4 regions of the Streptomyces sp. NPDC093071 genome follow, and region 4 is predicted to be linked to each of the others. Evidence: riboswitches for the same ligand, from Rfam matches in the RefSeq annotation. Region 4 holds a riboswitch; each other region holds the start of a gene.
The links. A riboswitch is a leader RNA that binds a small molecule or an ion and turns the genes downstream of it on or off. The one in region 4 is predicted to bind cyclic di-AMP.
Positions count from the first base shown of each region.

Region 1: linked by a shared signal. The riboswitch ahead of ACIQD7_RS25610 (transglycosylase SLT domain-containing protein) and the one ahead of ACIQD7_RS05055 (M23 family metallopeptidase) in region 4 are both predicted to bind cyclic di-AMP.
Region 2: linked by a shared signal. The riboswitch ahead of ACIQD7_RS01915 (peptidoglycan DD-metalloendopeptidase family protein) and the one ahead of ACIQD7_RS05055 (M23 family metallopeptidase) in region 4 are both predicted to bind cyclic di-AMP.
Region 3: linked by a shared signal. The riboswitch ahead of ACIQD7_RS20835 (M23 family metallopeptidase) and the one ahead of ACIQD7_RS05055 (M23 family metallopeptidase) in region 4 are both predicted to bind cyclic di-AMP.

Region 1 covers NZ_JBIVPH010000007.1:238,215-241,587, reverse strand. Annotated here, with positions in the region: gene ACIQD7_RS25620 (phosphocholine-specific phospholipase C) at 1-570, shown strand, start outside; gene ACIQD7_RS25615 (hypothetical protein) at 617-1,327, opposite strand; cyclic di-AMP (ydaO/yuaA leader) riboswitch at 1,701-1,885, shown strand; gene ACIQD7_RS25610 (transglycosylase SLT domain-containing protein) at 1,890-2,813, shown strand; gene ACIQD7_RS25605 (phosphoribosyltransferase family protein) at 2,820-3,373, opposite strand, start outside.
Region 2 covers NZ_JBIVPH010000001.1:476,314-479,686, forward strand. Annotated here, with positions in the region: gene ACIQD7_RS01905 (STM4011 family radical SAM protein) at 1-141, shown strand, start outside; gene ACIQD7_RS01910 (SGNH/GDSL hydrolase family protein) at 128-940, opposite strand; gene ACIQD7_RS01915 (peptidoglycan DD-metalloendopeptidase family protein) at 1,102-2,061, opposite strand; cyclic di-AMP (ydaO/yuaA leader) riboswitch at 2,065-2,224, opposite strand; gene ACIQD7_RS01920 (tyrosine-protein phosphatase) at 2,614-3,373, shown strand, end outside.
Region 3 covers NZ_JBIVPH010000005.1:21,988-25,360, forward strand. Annotated here, with positions in the region: gene ACIQD7_RS20830 (aldo/keto reductase) at 1-173, opposite strand, end outside; gene ACIQD7_RS20835 (M23 family metallopeptidase) at 246-1,379, opposite strand; cyclic di-AMP (ydaO/yuaA leader) riboswitch at 1,391-1,537, opposite strand; gene ACIQD7_RS20840 (PP2C family protein-serine/threonine phosphatase) at 1,750-3,033, opposite strand; gene ACIQD7_RS20845 (MerR family transcriptional regulator) at 3,229-3,373, opposite strand, start outside.
Region 4 covers NZ_JBIVPH010000001.1:1,205,593-1,208,965, forward strand. Annotated here, with positions in the region: gene ACIQD7_RS05050 (GntR family transcriptional regulator) at 1-258, opposite strand, end outside; gene ACIQD7_RS05055 (M23 family metallopeptidase) at 471-1,241, opposite strand; cyclic di-AMP (ydaO/yuaA leader) riboswitch at 1,254-1,419, opposite strand; gene ACIQD7_RS05060 (M16 family metallopeptidase) at 1,696-3,063, opposite strand; gene ACIQD7_RS05065 (M16 family metallopeptidase) at 3,090-3,373, opposite strand, start outside.

The DNA.
Region 1 (3,373 bases), on a different contig from region 4:
CGCTTCGAGTTCGGCTCCGGCGGCAAGATCCTGGCCTGGTTCTCGATGACGAACCGGGGGACGGAGGCCAGGCGGGCCGCGCACTTCTCGATCCACCCGCACCAGCACCGCGACACGGCCGCCTGGCAGTACACCGTGGACCCCGGGGGCACGGCCTCCGACTTCTTCAACATCGGCACGGGCTCGGGGTCCGGGAAGTACGACATCTCGATGATGGGACCCAACCGGTTCCTGCGCCGGTTCATCGGCGACGCCTCCAAGGCGGGCAAGGACGTCGAAGTGGCGGCCCGGTTCGCGACCGAGCCGGGGACCGGGAAGACGGCCCTCTGGCTCAGGATGACCAACGCCTCCGCCGGGCCCGTCACCTTCACGATCCGCTCCAATGCCTACCGGACGGACGGGCCGTGGACGTACACGGTGCCGGCGGGCTCCGCCACCGAGGACTTCTTCAACGCCGTCGCGTACCACCGGGGCTGGTACGACTTCACGATCACCACCGGCGTCGACGGGACCTGGTCGCGCCGGTACACCGGCCACATCGAGACCGGGGCGCCGAGCGTCAGCGGCTGAGTCCGGCGGCCCGGGCGCGGTTTCCCCGTGTCCCGGGCCCCGGGCGTCAGCGGCCTGCGTGCGCGGCGCGGCGGGCCGTGGCGTCGAGGAGGGCGAGCGCGTCGCCGGCCGTGCGCCCCGGGGCCCGGTTCCAGGGGCCGATGAGGTCCCGCCATCCCCGCGACCGCAGCTCGGTCATGATCCAGGCGGCCGCCTCGTTCATGGTGTCCGCACCGCCGTAGCCGAGGCGGTGGGCGGCGAGGAGCGCCCCGCAGACACAGCGGGCCCCGCGCCTGTCGCGCAGCTTGTACGGGGCGTTCTGCCAGCCCCACTCGGTCAGCACCAGACGCGCGTAGCCGAGGTGGACCGAGGGGCGCAGCTCGACCCCGCCGATGCGGCGCCAGGCGTGCAGGCGGTCCGGCAGTACGGCTCCGATCCGGCCGGGGAGGCGGCGCTCGACGGGGGCCGGCGCCGGGAGCGCGTCGAGCGCCTCGGCTACGAGCCGGTCCACGGGCACGCTCAGCAGGTCCCGCCAGTCCCGCCCCTCCCCCGGCGACGGCGACCCGGGGGCGGGCGCGAGGGGCTGCGGGGCGGGCGCAGGCGACCCGGGGGCTAGCGCGAGCGGTTCGGGGGCGAGTGCGAGCGGTTCCGGGGCGGGTGCGAGCGGTTCCGGGGCGGTCCAGTCGGTGACGATCCGCTGCCAGACGGCGCTCTCGTAGAGGGCGGCGGCCTCGCGGTCGAGGGTGTCGGGGGTGAGCTGGGGGGCGGCGGGGGGCATCGGGCGGCTCCTGGGTCGGGCACTCCATCCTTCGACAGGAATGTCGGCTTTGCGCGCTTTGCCCTTGAGTGGCACCGGATGCCACCCAAGACGACCCATCGACCCCGAAAACCCCACTCGACAGTTTTTCGCCCTATTTACCCATCAATGGAATTACATCGCATATTCGGACATAACCCACCGGGTGACGCGACTCACTCCGCACGGCCCGCCGCACGGCGCCGACCTCTCCCGCCCCGTACCGCACAAGGAAGTTCGGCGCCTTTCCGGGCCGACCGATCTTGAATTCCCCGAATTCGGTGATCCTTTTACCCGTGCCGCCGCTCTGATCCTCTTGTTATTCGCCGCATTACTGGCCTACGGTCACCCCCATTCGAGCGGAACGCCTAATCCTGCCACCGCTCGGAAACCTCCCTTTTCACCCGACGGCAGGAGCGGGGGACCCACGAATACGCCGGTCCGGTGATCCGGAACGGCTCGGGGTGCAGCCGCGTGCGCGCGGCCGGACATCTCCCGTCCGAACCCGACAGCTCACCTCGTAGGCGCCGGAGAGGAATCCGTCATGCCTGCACACGGTAAGCACCGCCGCCCCCGCCGCAGCCGCGTCTCCCGTGGTCTCGCACTGGTCGGCACCGGTGGAGCCGCGCTGTCCCTGCCCCTGATCGCCCCCGCCACGGCCGGCGCCGCGCCCGCCGCCGGCGCCCCGGAGATCGCCGCCAAGACCTTCGCCGCCCCCGCCGCCCCGGTCGCCGCCAAGGCCCCGGCCGCCCCGGCGACCGCGCGCACCTACACCGTCGTGAGCGGTGACTCGCTTTCCCTGATCGCCCACAAGAAGGGAATTCAGGGAGGCTGGAAGAGCCTTTACCGCGCCAACCAGAGCGCCGTGGGTGACAATCCGTCACTCATCCACCCCGGTCTGGAACTGACGATTCATCGGGGTTCCGCCAAGGCCGTCCCCTCTCAGGCGAAGACGCAGGAGAAGGCGGAGCGAAAGGCCGAGCGCAAGGTCACCGCGAAGGCGGAGAAGTCCAGCACGACCGACCGGGCGAGCCGCTCCGAGCGCCGCGCGACCGCCCCGTCCACCGGCAGCGCCACGGGAGCCTCCGCCGCCGCCCCGGCCGCTGCCGCCGCTCCGGCCGCCGCTCCGGTCGCCGCCACCCAGTACGCCGACAACCTCGACGGCTGGATCCGGCAGTCGCTGGACATCATGGCCCAGCACGGCATCCCCGGTTCCTACGAGGGCATCCACCGCAACATCATGCGCGAGTCCTCCGGAAACCCGCAGGCCATCAACAACTGGGACATCAACGCCGTCAACGGCACCCCCTCGAAGGGCCTCCTCCAGGTCATCGAGCCGACCTTCCTGGCCTACCACGTGCCCGGCACGTCGATGGACCTGTACGACCCGGTCGCCAACATCACCGCCGCCTGCAACTACGCGGCCGACCGCTACGGCTCCATCGACAACGTCAACGGGGCGTACTGACCGTCGTCAACGGGGCGCACCGGTGCCCTGACGCCGGAAGTGTCCGGTGAACCAGGAGGTGGCGAGCTCCGCCACCTCCTCCAGGGCACCGGGCTCCTCGAAGAGGTGGGTGGCCCCCTCCACCACGGCCAGCCGGTTCTCGCAGCGCAGCAGCGCCCCGGCCCGCCGGTTGAGGTCCAGGACCAGCGGGTCGTCGCCGCCCACCACCAGGAGGGTCGGGGCCCGCACCCCGGCCAGGCGGTCGGCCGCGAGGTCCGGCCTGCCGCCGCGCGAGACGACGGCGGCGACGAGGGACGCGGGGTCGCCCGCCGCCCACAGCGCGGCCGCCGCTCCCGTACTCGCGCCGAAGTAGCCGAGCGGGAGCCCCGCGACGTCGGGCCGCTCGGCCAGCCGTTCCGTGGCCCCGGCGAGCCGATCCGCGAGGAGCGGGGTGTCGAAGACGTGCGCCCGGTCGGCCGCCTCGGCCTCGCTCAGCAGGTCGAACAGCAGGGTCCCGAGACCGGCCCTGTTCAGCTCCGCGGCGACCGCCCGGTTCCGGGGGCTGTGGCGGCTGCTGCCGC
Region 2 (3,373 bases), 730 kb from region 4:
CTGCGTCCCCGCGCCTGCCCCCTCGCCGTCTGCGACTGCCACATCGGCTACGTCCACCTGGAGACGCTGCCGCTGTACGACGTGTTCGCGGGCGGGGTCCTGGAGCGGATCCCCGCCGCGCCGCCCGCTACAGGGGCATGAGGTCCCCGAGGGGCATCAGGTCGGGGCGCTTGGCCTCGACGTGGTCCCCGGAGCTCTCGCCGCGCAGCCGGCGCCCGATCCAGGGGACGAGGTACTCCCGCGCCCACTGGATGTTGTCGCGGCGGACCTCCAGGGAGCCGCGCGGCGGGACCGGCGGCCACGCCTGGTCGGGGTCGGCGGGCACCGGCAGGCCGAGGACCTGGGCGGCGCGCAGGGCGACCCGGGTGTGTCCCTCGGGCGAGAGGTGCAGCCGGTCGCCGTCCCAGGCCCGCCGGTCCTGGACGGACTTCAGCGACCACAGGTCGAGGACCGGGCAGCCGTGGCGGTCCGCGATGGCCCGGACGTGCGCGGTGTAGGTGGCGATCTTGCCGCGCAGGTGCCGGAGCACGGGGACGTCGCGGGTGTCGAAGCCGGTGGTCACCATGACGGTCCCGACGGCGGAGGTGAGTTCGGCGACGGCGCGCTCGAAGCGCTCGGCGACGTCGTCCGGGTCGGTGCCGGGACGGATGATGTCGTTGCCGCCCGCGCAGAAGGTCACCAGGTCGGGGGCGAGTTCCTTCGCCCGGGGGACCTGTTCCGCCACGATCTGGTCGAGGAGGCGCCCGCGTACGGCCAGGTTGGCGTAGCGGAAGGCGTCGTGCTCCGGCAGCTGGTCGGCGAGCAGGACCGCGAAGCGGTCCGCCCAGCCGACGTACGTCCCGTCGGGGCCGGGGTCTCCGACGCCCTCGGTGAAGCTGTCACCGATCGCCGCGTACGACCCGAATGCGTTCTTGTCTCTTGATCTCGAATCGTCTGCCACGGGGGCACATCCTTCCCTTTCGCGTGTGACCTACGCGACCGTAAGGAGGGGTTGACGACGGGTGACATATGCCACCGATAAAGATTCGCCCAAGTCGGAATAGGCCGACGGCCCGGCACGGAATGTGCCGGGCCGTCGGAAAGGGTGTCCCCTGCGGTGCGTCAGACGGAGACGCCGTGCTGGCGCAGGTAGGCCAGCGGGTCGACGTCCGAGCCGTAGTTCGGCGTGGTGCGGATCTCGAAGTGCAGGTGCGGGCCGGTGGAGTTGCCGGTGGAACCGGAGAGGCCGATCTGCTGCCCGCCGCTGACGCTCTGCCCGGCCGAGACCGAGAGGGAGGAGAGGTGGGCGTACTGCGAGTAGTTGCCGTCCGCGTGCTGGATGACGACCTCGTTGCCGTACGAGCCGCTCCAGCCGGCGGAGACGACCGTGCCGGCGCCGACGGCGCGGACGGTGGTGCCGGAGGAGGCGATGAAGTCGACGCCGGTGTGGTAGCCGGAGGACCACATGGAGCCGGAGGCGCGGTACGGGGTGGAGAAGCCGCCGGTGACGGGGGCGACCCAGCCGGACGAGGAGGCGGTGGAGCCGGTGGAGCTCTCGGCGGCCTTCGGGGCGGCGGTGGTGGCCGGAGCGGCGGCGCGGCGGCTCTCGCCGCGGGAGGCGCGGGGGGCGTCATCGCCGTTCTTGCCGGACTCCTGGGCGCCGGGCGCGCTCTTCGGGCCGGCGGGGGCGGAGCCCTTGGCACCGATGGTGAGCTTCATGCCGGGCAGGATGAGGGAGGGGTCCGCGCCGATGGTCCGGCGGTTGTCCTCGTACACCTTCTGCCAGCCGCCCTCCAGGTGGTGGTCGGCGGCGATCTTCGACAGGTAGTCGCCGGGGACGACGGAGTACGTCCGGGGGCCGGTCGTCGCGGCGGGCTTCGCCGGGGCGGCCTTCGCCGCGACGGCGTGCGCGGTGACGGCGGACTGGACGGAGGCGGTGGCCGGGGCGGCCTGCTCGGCGGCGTGGGCCCCGGTGGCGCCGAGGAGCGGGAGGGCGACGACGGCGCCTCCCGTACCGGCGGCGGCGAATCCGCGGGTGAGGGGGTTGCTCTTGGGACGGCGGTGCTTACCCTTCGCGGGCATGGCGAATCCTCTCCGGCGCCTGCGAGGTGAGCTGTCGGGTTCGGACTGGAGATGTCCGGCCGCGCTCTCGCGCGGCTTCACCCCGAGCCGTCCTGCATCGCGGGACCGGCGTACTTCCTGGGTCCCCCGCTCCTGCCACGCATGGGATGGGTGGAATTCCGGGCGGTGGCAGGATTAGGCGGTCCGTCCGGATTGACCGTGACGCTAGACGAGCGGGGTCGGCGCGAACAAGCCGCTGTTTTGTCCCGGCATTCCGCCCTAGATCGTTCCCCCGGGATTCCGGTCACCCTCCGTGGATGACGGTCCTTCGACTCCCTTTTCCCGTAAGGGGATTGCGGCGGACCTCCGGCCACGATCCGTCACTTCTATGACCCTGCTCACGCGCCGAAACCCATCTCATCCGTAAACAGGGCGCGTTATATCCAACGTGCCAATTCGGACAGATTGCCCATTCCCGTCCGAGGGGATGCGCCGGGTCCTTCCCGTCTGGATGATTGCCCCAGGAACCGATTTCTCGTCGGGCACCCGAACGCCGACTCTCCAGGAGCATCCGTGACGCAGCAGCTGCCGCAGGTCCCGCCCATCGAAGCCGCCGAGCCCGAGCTGGCGGAGGTCCGCAACTTCCGGGACGTGGGCGGCCTGCCGACGACGGACGGGCGGGCGGTCCGCCCCGGCCGGCTCTTCCGCAGCGGCCACCTCGCCCACGCGACCGAGAGCGACGCCGCCTTCCTCGCCGGCCTCGGGCTGCACACGGTCTTCGACTTCCGCAACGAGGCCGACCGGCGGATCGAGGGCCCGGACGTCGAGCTGCCCGGCGTACGGAACGTGAACATACCCCTCAACGACCCGGCCGACGGCAAGGAGTTCTGGAAGCTGGTGCGCGACGGCAACACCGCGCAGCTGCGGGAGATCCTCGGCGAGGGCAAGGCCGCGGCCCGAATGTCCGATTCGTACCGGCGGATGGTGGTCGAGCGGACGGCGGAGCACAGCCGGATCCTGCACTCCATGGCGGAGGAGAGCGTCCCGGCCCTGATGCACTGCGCGGCGGGCAAGGACCGGGCCGGGCTCGCCGTCGCGATCACCCTGCTCGCCGTCGGGGTCGAGCGGACGGCGATCGAGGCGGACTACGTGAAGTCGAACGAGCCGCACCGCCGCTACAAGGTGCGCCGCAGCTCCACCGCCCCGGACGCCATGGGGCCCGAGGTGATGGAGCTGCTGAGCCCGCTCTTCGACGCACGGGCGGAGTACCTGCTGGCGGCCTTCGAGACGATCGAGACGACCTGGGGCTCGGTGGACGCCTACTTCTCCGGGG
Region 3 (3,373 bases), on a different contig from region 4:
GCCCACACCGAGTAGACGTCGGCGGAGTCGACGAAGTTGCCGCCCGCGGCGGCGTAGGCGTCGAGGACGGCGAAGGACTGCGCCTCGTCGGCGGTCCAGCCGAAGACGTTGCCGCCGAGGGCCAGCGGGAAGACGTGCAGATCGGACGTGCCCAGCGTACGGAGAGAAGTCATGGGGTGGACAACGGTCCCCGCCGCCGGGCGTATTCCGCGCGGATGGAGCATTCCGCGCGGGCGCGGAAGGGATCAGACGGTCAGGCCCTTGGAGCGCAGCCAGGCCGCCGGGTCGACGCCGTCGCCGCCGCCGGGGTGGACCTCCAGGTGGAGGTGGGCGCCGGAGACGTTGCCGGTGGCGCCGACGCGGCCGATCGTCTCGCCGGTGCCCACGGTCTGGCCCGCGGAGACCGTCATGGAGGAGAGGTGGCAGTACCAGACCTCGGTGCCGTCCTCCAGCTCCAGGACGATCCGGTAGCCGTAGGAGCCGGACCAGCCCGCCGACTTGACCGTGGCGCCGTGGACCGCCTTGAGCGGGGTGCCGGTGGGGGCGGCGAAGTCGAGGCCCGTGTGGTAGCCGGAGGACCACATCGAGCCGGACTGCATGTAGGTGGCGGTGAGGGAGTACGAGGAGAGGGGCATCGAGTAGCTCGCGGCGAGCTTGGCGAGGCGCTCGGCCTCGGCCTTCGCCCTGGCTTCCGCCTCCGCCTTGGCCTTGGCCTCCGCTTCGGCCTTCGCCTTGGCCTCGGCCGCGGCCTTCTCGGCGGCGTCGGCCTTGGCCTGCGCCTCGGCGGCGGCCTTCTCGGCGGCCGCCTTCTCCGCCGCGGCCTTCTCGGCGGCGTCGGCGGAGGCCTGCTGCTGCTCGGCCTGCTGGAGGATGCGGGCGCGCAGGGCCTCGCCCGCGTCGGCGGTGCTCGGGGCGTCCACGGTCGACAGGCTCGCGCGCGTGACCTGCCCGGACCGCGAGGCCCGGTCCTCGGCCTCGGTGGTGTACGTGGCGGAGGTCAGCGGGTTCGGGTTGGCGCGGTCCGCGGGGACCGTCTCCCGCTCTTCCTGCGCGGGCAGGAGCGCGCCGACGCCGGGGAGGTCGTGGGCGTCGGGCAGGTTGAGGTCGGGGAGGTCCGGGAGCGATATCGCGACCGGGGGCTTCTCCTGCGCGGTGGCGAGGCCGCCCGCGCCGACGGCCGCGATGACGCCGACGCCGAGGACGGTGGAGGAGCGGGCGAAGTTGGAGCGCTGCTTGACGACCCGGTGCCGGCCGCCGGAGCGGTTCTGGGCGCGGAGGGAATCCTCGGTGGGGTTCCACTCGGTGTCCGGGGCGGAGGGGGCCGCACCGCCGCCGAAGGCATCGAACGGGGCTTCGGGGGCAGGGGTGTTGGACGCCACGGAGGCGCGCTCCTTTCCTTCCTTCTCGCCTACCGGGTTAGCTGACGGGTTCGGAGCAGGAAGGTCTCCTACGGGCCCGGTCGCACGGGTGCGAAGGGCTCGATTCACCCCAAATGGTGGTTCCCCGGTTCCCTTGCGGGATTCGGCGCGTGCGCACGGTGCCGTCTCTTGCGACGGCTGGGACGACCGCGCTGCGTTATCGAACGTTAATAGACAGGGGGTCCCGATTCCAAGCCGTCCCCCTTGATCATTCATTGAATTGGTAGGGATTGGTCCGACTTGACCCCCCTTCAGCAAGGCCGGATCCCGGAGCCGCAAAACCCCCGCAATCTGACGGTTCATCAATTGTTATCGGAGGGAGACCTCTCGACTACCCCTGGTGACCGGGGCCGTCGGACGGCCGCCGACCGAATCCTCCGGGGAGCCGGTGACGGAGCCCGCCCGACGGCCGGTGACGGGGTCCGCCGGGCGGCACCACCGGCATCGTCCGGCGCCGCTCGGGCTGCCCCGCCGCCGGGCGGCTCAGTGCGAGCAGCGCCATGTCGTCCGTCGCCCCGCCGCCCGTGTGGAGCCGTACGTCGTCCACGAGCGCGTCGAGCACCTCCTCGGGACCGGGGAAGATCCGCCCGGCCAGCCGCTCCGCCGGGTCGTAGAAGACGCCCCACGCGTCCCGCGCCTCCGAGAGGCCGTCGGTGTAGAAGAGCAGCGTCGTGCCCGGCGGGTACGGCCGGGCCTCGGCGCGGTCCGGCCACGACGCCAGGTCCCCCATGCCGAGGGGCAGCGCCGGCCGGCTCGGGTCGACCGTCTCGACCCGCCCGTCGCCGTACAGCATCAGCGGGGACGGGTGCCCCCGGTTGACCACCCGTACGAAGCCGTCGAAGGTCCCGCTGCCGTCGGAGCGCGGGACCTCGGCCAGGACGGCGGTGGTGAACCCCTCGACGGCGTCGAGGCTGTCCCGGCGGGTGCCCTCCCGGTCCAGCGCCCGTTCGAGCCGCCGCGCCACGCCCTCCAGGGTCCGCTCCTGCTCGGCCGCCTCCCGGAAGGCGCCGATGACGACGGCCACGGCCTCGACCGCGTCCAGGCCCTTGCCCCGTACGTCCCCGACCACGAGCCGCACCCCGTACGGGGTGTCCTGCACGGCGAAGAGGTCGCCGCCGATGAACGCGTCCGCCTGCGCCGCCTCGTAGCGGGCCGCGCACCGGAGCCCGCCGATCCGCTCGGCGGGCGTCGGCAGCACCGCCTTCTGCGCGGTCTCCGCGATCACCCGCGCCGAGGCGAGCCGTTCGCCGCTGCGGCGCACCACCCGGTTGATGAGCAGGGCGAGCACGGAGACGGTGAACACGGTGAGGGTCTCGGCGACGGCCGGGGCCCGGGTGACGTCGTCGCTGAAGAGGTAGAGCCCGACCGAGGCGAGGACGGCGGCGATCCCGGTGAGGAGCGTCGTGATCAGGGGGAAGAAGGGCGCGGCGACCAGCGGGGCGGCGGCGAGCATCGGCGAGGCGGTGTACGGGGCGGGGGTCGACACGTCGAAGAGGACACCGCCCAGGATGATCAGCGGCGGCAGCGTCCGGAGGAACCAGCGGGCACGGTTGTACGGGGGACGGCCCTCACCGCCCCGCCTTCCTCGGCCCACCGCTCCTAGGGGGTGCCCCACCTGTTCTCTCCTGCCCGGTCCGCCCGGCCGCGGCCCCGTACCGCGCCCTTCCAGGGTGGCCGCCACCCGGGCGAACGGCGACTCCGCACGGCCGACTGGTGGACGGGGCGGGGGTCGGGGGTGGCTGAGGGGGCTAGGGGCGAGGGCCCGGGGGGCCGGGGCCGGGAGCGGGTGCCGGGGGGCCGGGGGCCGGGGCTACATGTTGCGTTCGGCGTAGATCGCCATCGCGTCCCGGACGAGAATCGCGGTGCCCTCGCCGTACCTGTCGTAGTTCTTGGTGAAGCGGGGGTCGTCGACGTACATCCGGCCGAGGCCGATCACGTACTCCTTGGTCGGCGCC
Region 4 (3,373 bases):
CGGTTCGAGCAGGGCCCGCATGTCGAGCAGGTCGGCCGCCTCCTGCTCGGTGGGCTCGGCGACGTGCGCGCCCGCGTGGCGGCGGGTGAGGACGAAGCCCTCGGACTCCAGGGTGCGCAGCGCCTCGCGGACCGGGACGCGGGAGACCCCGTACCGGCGGGCGAGCTGCTCCTCGGTCAGCCGGCTGCCCCGCTCGAAGACGCCGGAGACGATGTCGTCCCGGATCGCCGTGCATACCGAGTGCGCGGGAATGCGCATGTGTCCGACCTCCGCCTTGGTCCGCGCGAGACAATTCGAGCGGCGCCTGTTCTGCGCCTGATCCGCGACTCTATTGCAGCACACCGGAATTTCCGATGCCCCCATGGAATCCATGACCGCATTTTGGCCGACGAAAAGCCCCGGCTCAGTACGAGCCGGGGCTTTTGCGACGCGGAGGGCCCCCGGTGGTCAGGGGCGCGCGGGACGCCGGGTCAGACGGCGACGCCGCGGGCGCGGAGGTAGGAGACCGGGTTGATGTCCGAGCCGTAGTCGGCGCTCGTACGGGCCTCGAAGTGGAGGTGCGGGCCGGTCGAGTTGCCGGTCGAGCCCGAGACGCCGATCTGCTGGCCCGGCTCGACGGTCTGGCCGACGTACACCCCGATGGAGGAGAGGTGACCGTACTGGGTGTACGTGCCGTCGTTCATCCGGATCACGATGTTGTTGCCGTACGCGCCGCCCCAGCCGGCCTCGACGACGGTGCCGGAGCCGACGGAGACGACCCGGCTGCCGTAGGCGGCGTGGAAGTCGACGCCGGAGTGGCTGCCGGAGGACCAGAGCGAGCCGCCGGTCTGGTAGCCGGTGGAGACGTACGAGCCGGCGACGGGGAGCTGGAAGGAGTTCAGGCGGCGGCGCTCGGCCTCGCGGGCGGCGCGGGCCCGCTCCTCGCGGATCTCCTTGGCGCGGGCCTCGGCCTTGCGCTTCGCCTCGGCCTTGGCCTTCTCCTCGACGACGGCCTCGAAGGCCTGCCGGTCCTGGGCGTCGGCCTGGGCGTTGAGCCGGTCGACGAGGGAGTCCTCGGTGATCACCTGGGTGAGACCGGTGTCCTCGGGGGAGCGGTTGTCCGTGTCGGCGGCGAGCGCCGGGGAGGCCAGGGTTCCGATGACGCCGGTGGTGGCGAGCGTCGCCACGCCGGCGATGCCCGCGCCGCGGCGCGCCATCCGGCTCGACCCACGATGCTTCCCGGTGGCACGGGTGAACGCCATGAAGACGTTGTTCCTTTCCTTCCTTCTCGCCTACCGGGTTAGCTGACGGGTTCGGAGCAGGAAGGTCTCCTACGGGCCCCTCCGTACGGGACGAAGGCGTCCGATTCACCCCAGGGACTGCGTGCGGGTCCCCGGCTCCCCAGGCTCGCGCCTGACGGGGACTCGGCGATGACTGTCCGGTGCCGCGGGCGCGGCGGGTGCAACTGGCGAACAGCCGGACCGACGCTATGCGGAGCCCCAGTCGATCACCAACCGAACACGGCCTTTTGTAAGACATGCCACAGGGCAGATGATCACCCTTGCCGTCAATACGGACAATTCATCCGGTGGTTCACCGGTCGGCCCGCCGGGGCCCCTCTCCTCCGGGTGCGCGGAGGACCCCGACGTGACGGCTCGTCGGGGTCCTCCTTCCGCCCCGGCCGGTGGCGGTGGGCCTCCGGCCGGACGGGGTCGATCAGCCGCTGACGACGGTGACTTCACCGATCCCGAGCGCCCGCACCGGCTCCGCGATCCGCGCCGCGTCGCCCACCAGGACCGTGACGAGCCGGTCCACCGGGAAGGCGCTGACCACGGCCGCGGTCGCCTCGACGGTGCCGGTCTCGGCCAGGCGCGCGTACAGCTGGGCCTGGAAGTCGTCCGGGAGGTGCTGCTCGACCTGGTCGGCGAGCGTCCCGGCGACGGAGGCGGCCGTCTCGTACTTGAGCGGCGCCACCCCCACCAGGTTCTGCACGGCCGTCTCCCGCTCGGCGTCCGTGAGCCCCTCGGCGGCCAGGGTGCGCAGCACCTTCCAGAGGTCGTCCAGGGCCGGGCCCGTGTTGGGGGTGTCGACGGAGCCGCTGATGGCGAGCATCGCGGCGCCGTTCCCCTCGGCGTCCGAGCGGAGCACCTGCCCGAAGGCCCGCACTCCGTACGTGTAGCCCTTCTCCTCGCGCAGGACCCGGTCCAGGCGCGAGGTCAGGGTCCCGCCGAGGCAGTACGTGCCGAGGACCTGGGCCGGCCAGACGCGGGCGTGCCGGTCGGGGCCGATCCGGCCGATGAGCAGCTGGGTCTGGACGGCGCCGGGGCGGTCCACGATCACGACCCGGCCGGTGTCGTCGGCGGTGATCGGCGGCATCGGCAGCGGCTCGCCGGGCTCGCCGGTCCAGGCGCCGAGCGTCTCCGCGAGGACCTTCTCCAGGTCGACCCCGGTCAGGTCGCCGACGACCACGGCGGTGGCCGTGGCGGGCCGCACGTGCGCCTCGTAGAAGGCGCGGACCGCGGCGGCGTCGATCGCCCCGACGGTCTCCTCGGTGCCCTGGCGCGGCCGGGACATCCGGGAGTCGGCCGGGAACAGCTCCTTGGAGAGCTGCTTGGCGGCGCGCCGGGCCGGGCTGGCCGTCTCGTGCGGGATCTCGTCCAGGCGGTTGCGCACCAGGCGCTCGACCTCGGTGTCCAGGAACGCCGGGGCGATCAGGGCCTCGGAGAGCAGTCCGAGCGCCTTGGGCAGCCGGGAGACCGGGACCTCCAGGGAGACCCGTACGCCCGGGTGGTCGGCGTGCGCGTCGAGGGTGGCGCCGCAGCGCTCCAGCTCGGCCGCGAACTCCTCGGCGCCGTGCCGGTCGGTGCCCTCGGAGAGGGCGCGGGCCATGATGGTGGCCACGCCGTCGAGACCGGCGGGCTCGGCGTCCAGCGGGGCCGGCAGGAAGACCTCCACGGCCACGACCTGCTGGCCGGGGCGGTGACTGGTGAGGACGGTCAGGCCGTTCTCCAGGGTGCCGCGGTCGGGGGCCGGGAAGGCCCAGGGGCGGGCGGTGCCCGGCGCCGGCTGCGGGTGGAAGTCCATGCTCGTCAAAGACGCGGCAGTGTCGGTCACCGGTCCGCCCCCTCTTCCTCGTCGCTCTCGCTCTGTTCGGTGGCCACCGGCTCGTAGACCAGGACCGCGCGGTTGTCCGGGCGCAGCCGGGCCGCGGCGGCCTCCCGGACCTCCTCGGCGGTGATGTCGAGGACGCGGTCGACGGCGGTGAGGGCGAGCTGCGGGTCACCGAACAGCACGGCGAACCGGCACAGTTCGTCCGCGCGGCCCGCGACGGTGCCGAGCCGGTCCAGCCACTCGCGCTCCAGCTGGGCCTGCGCGCGCTCCATCTCCTCGGCCG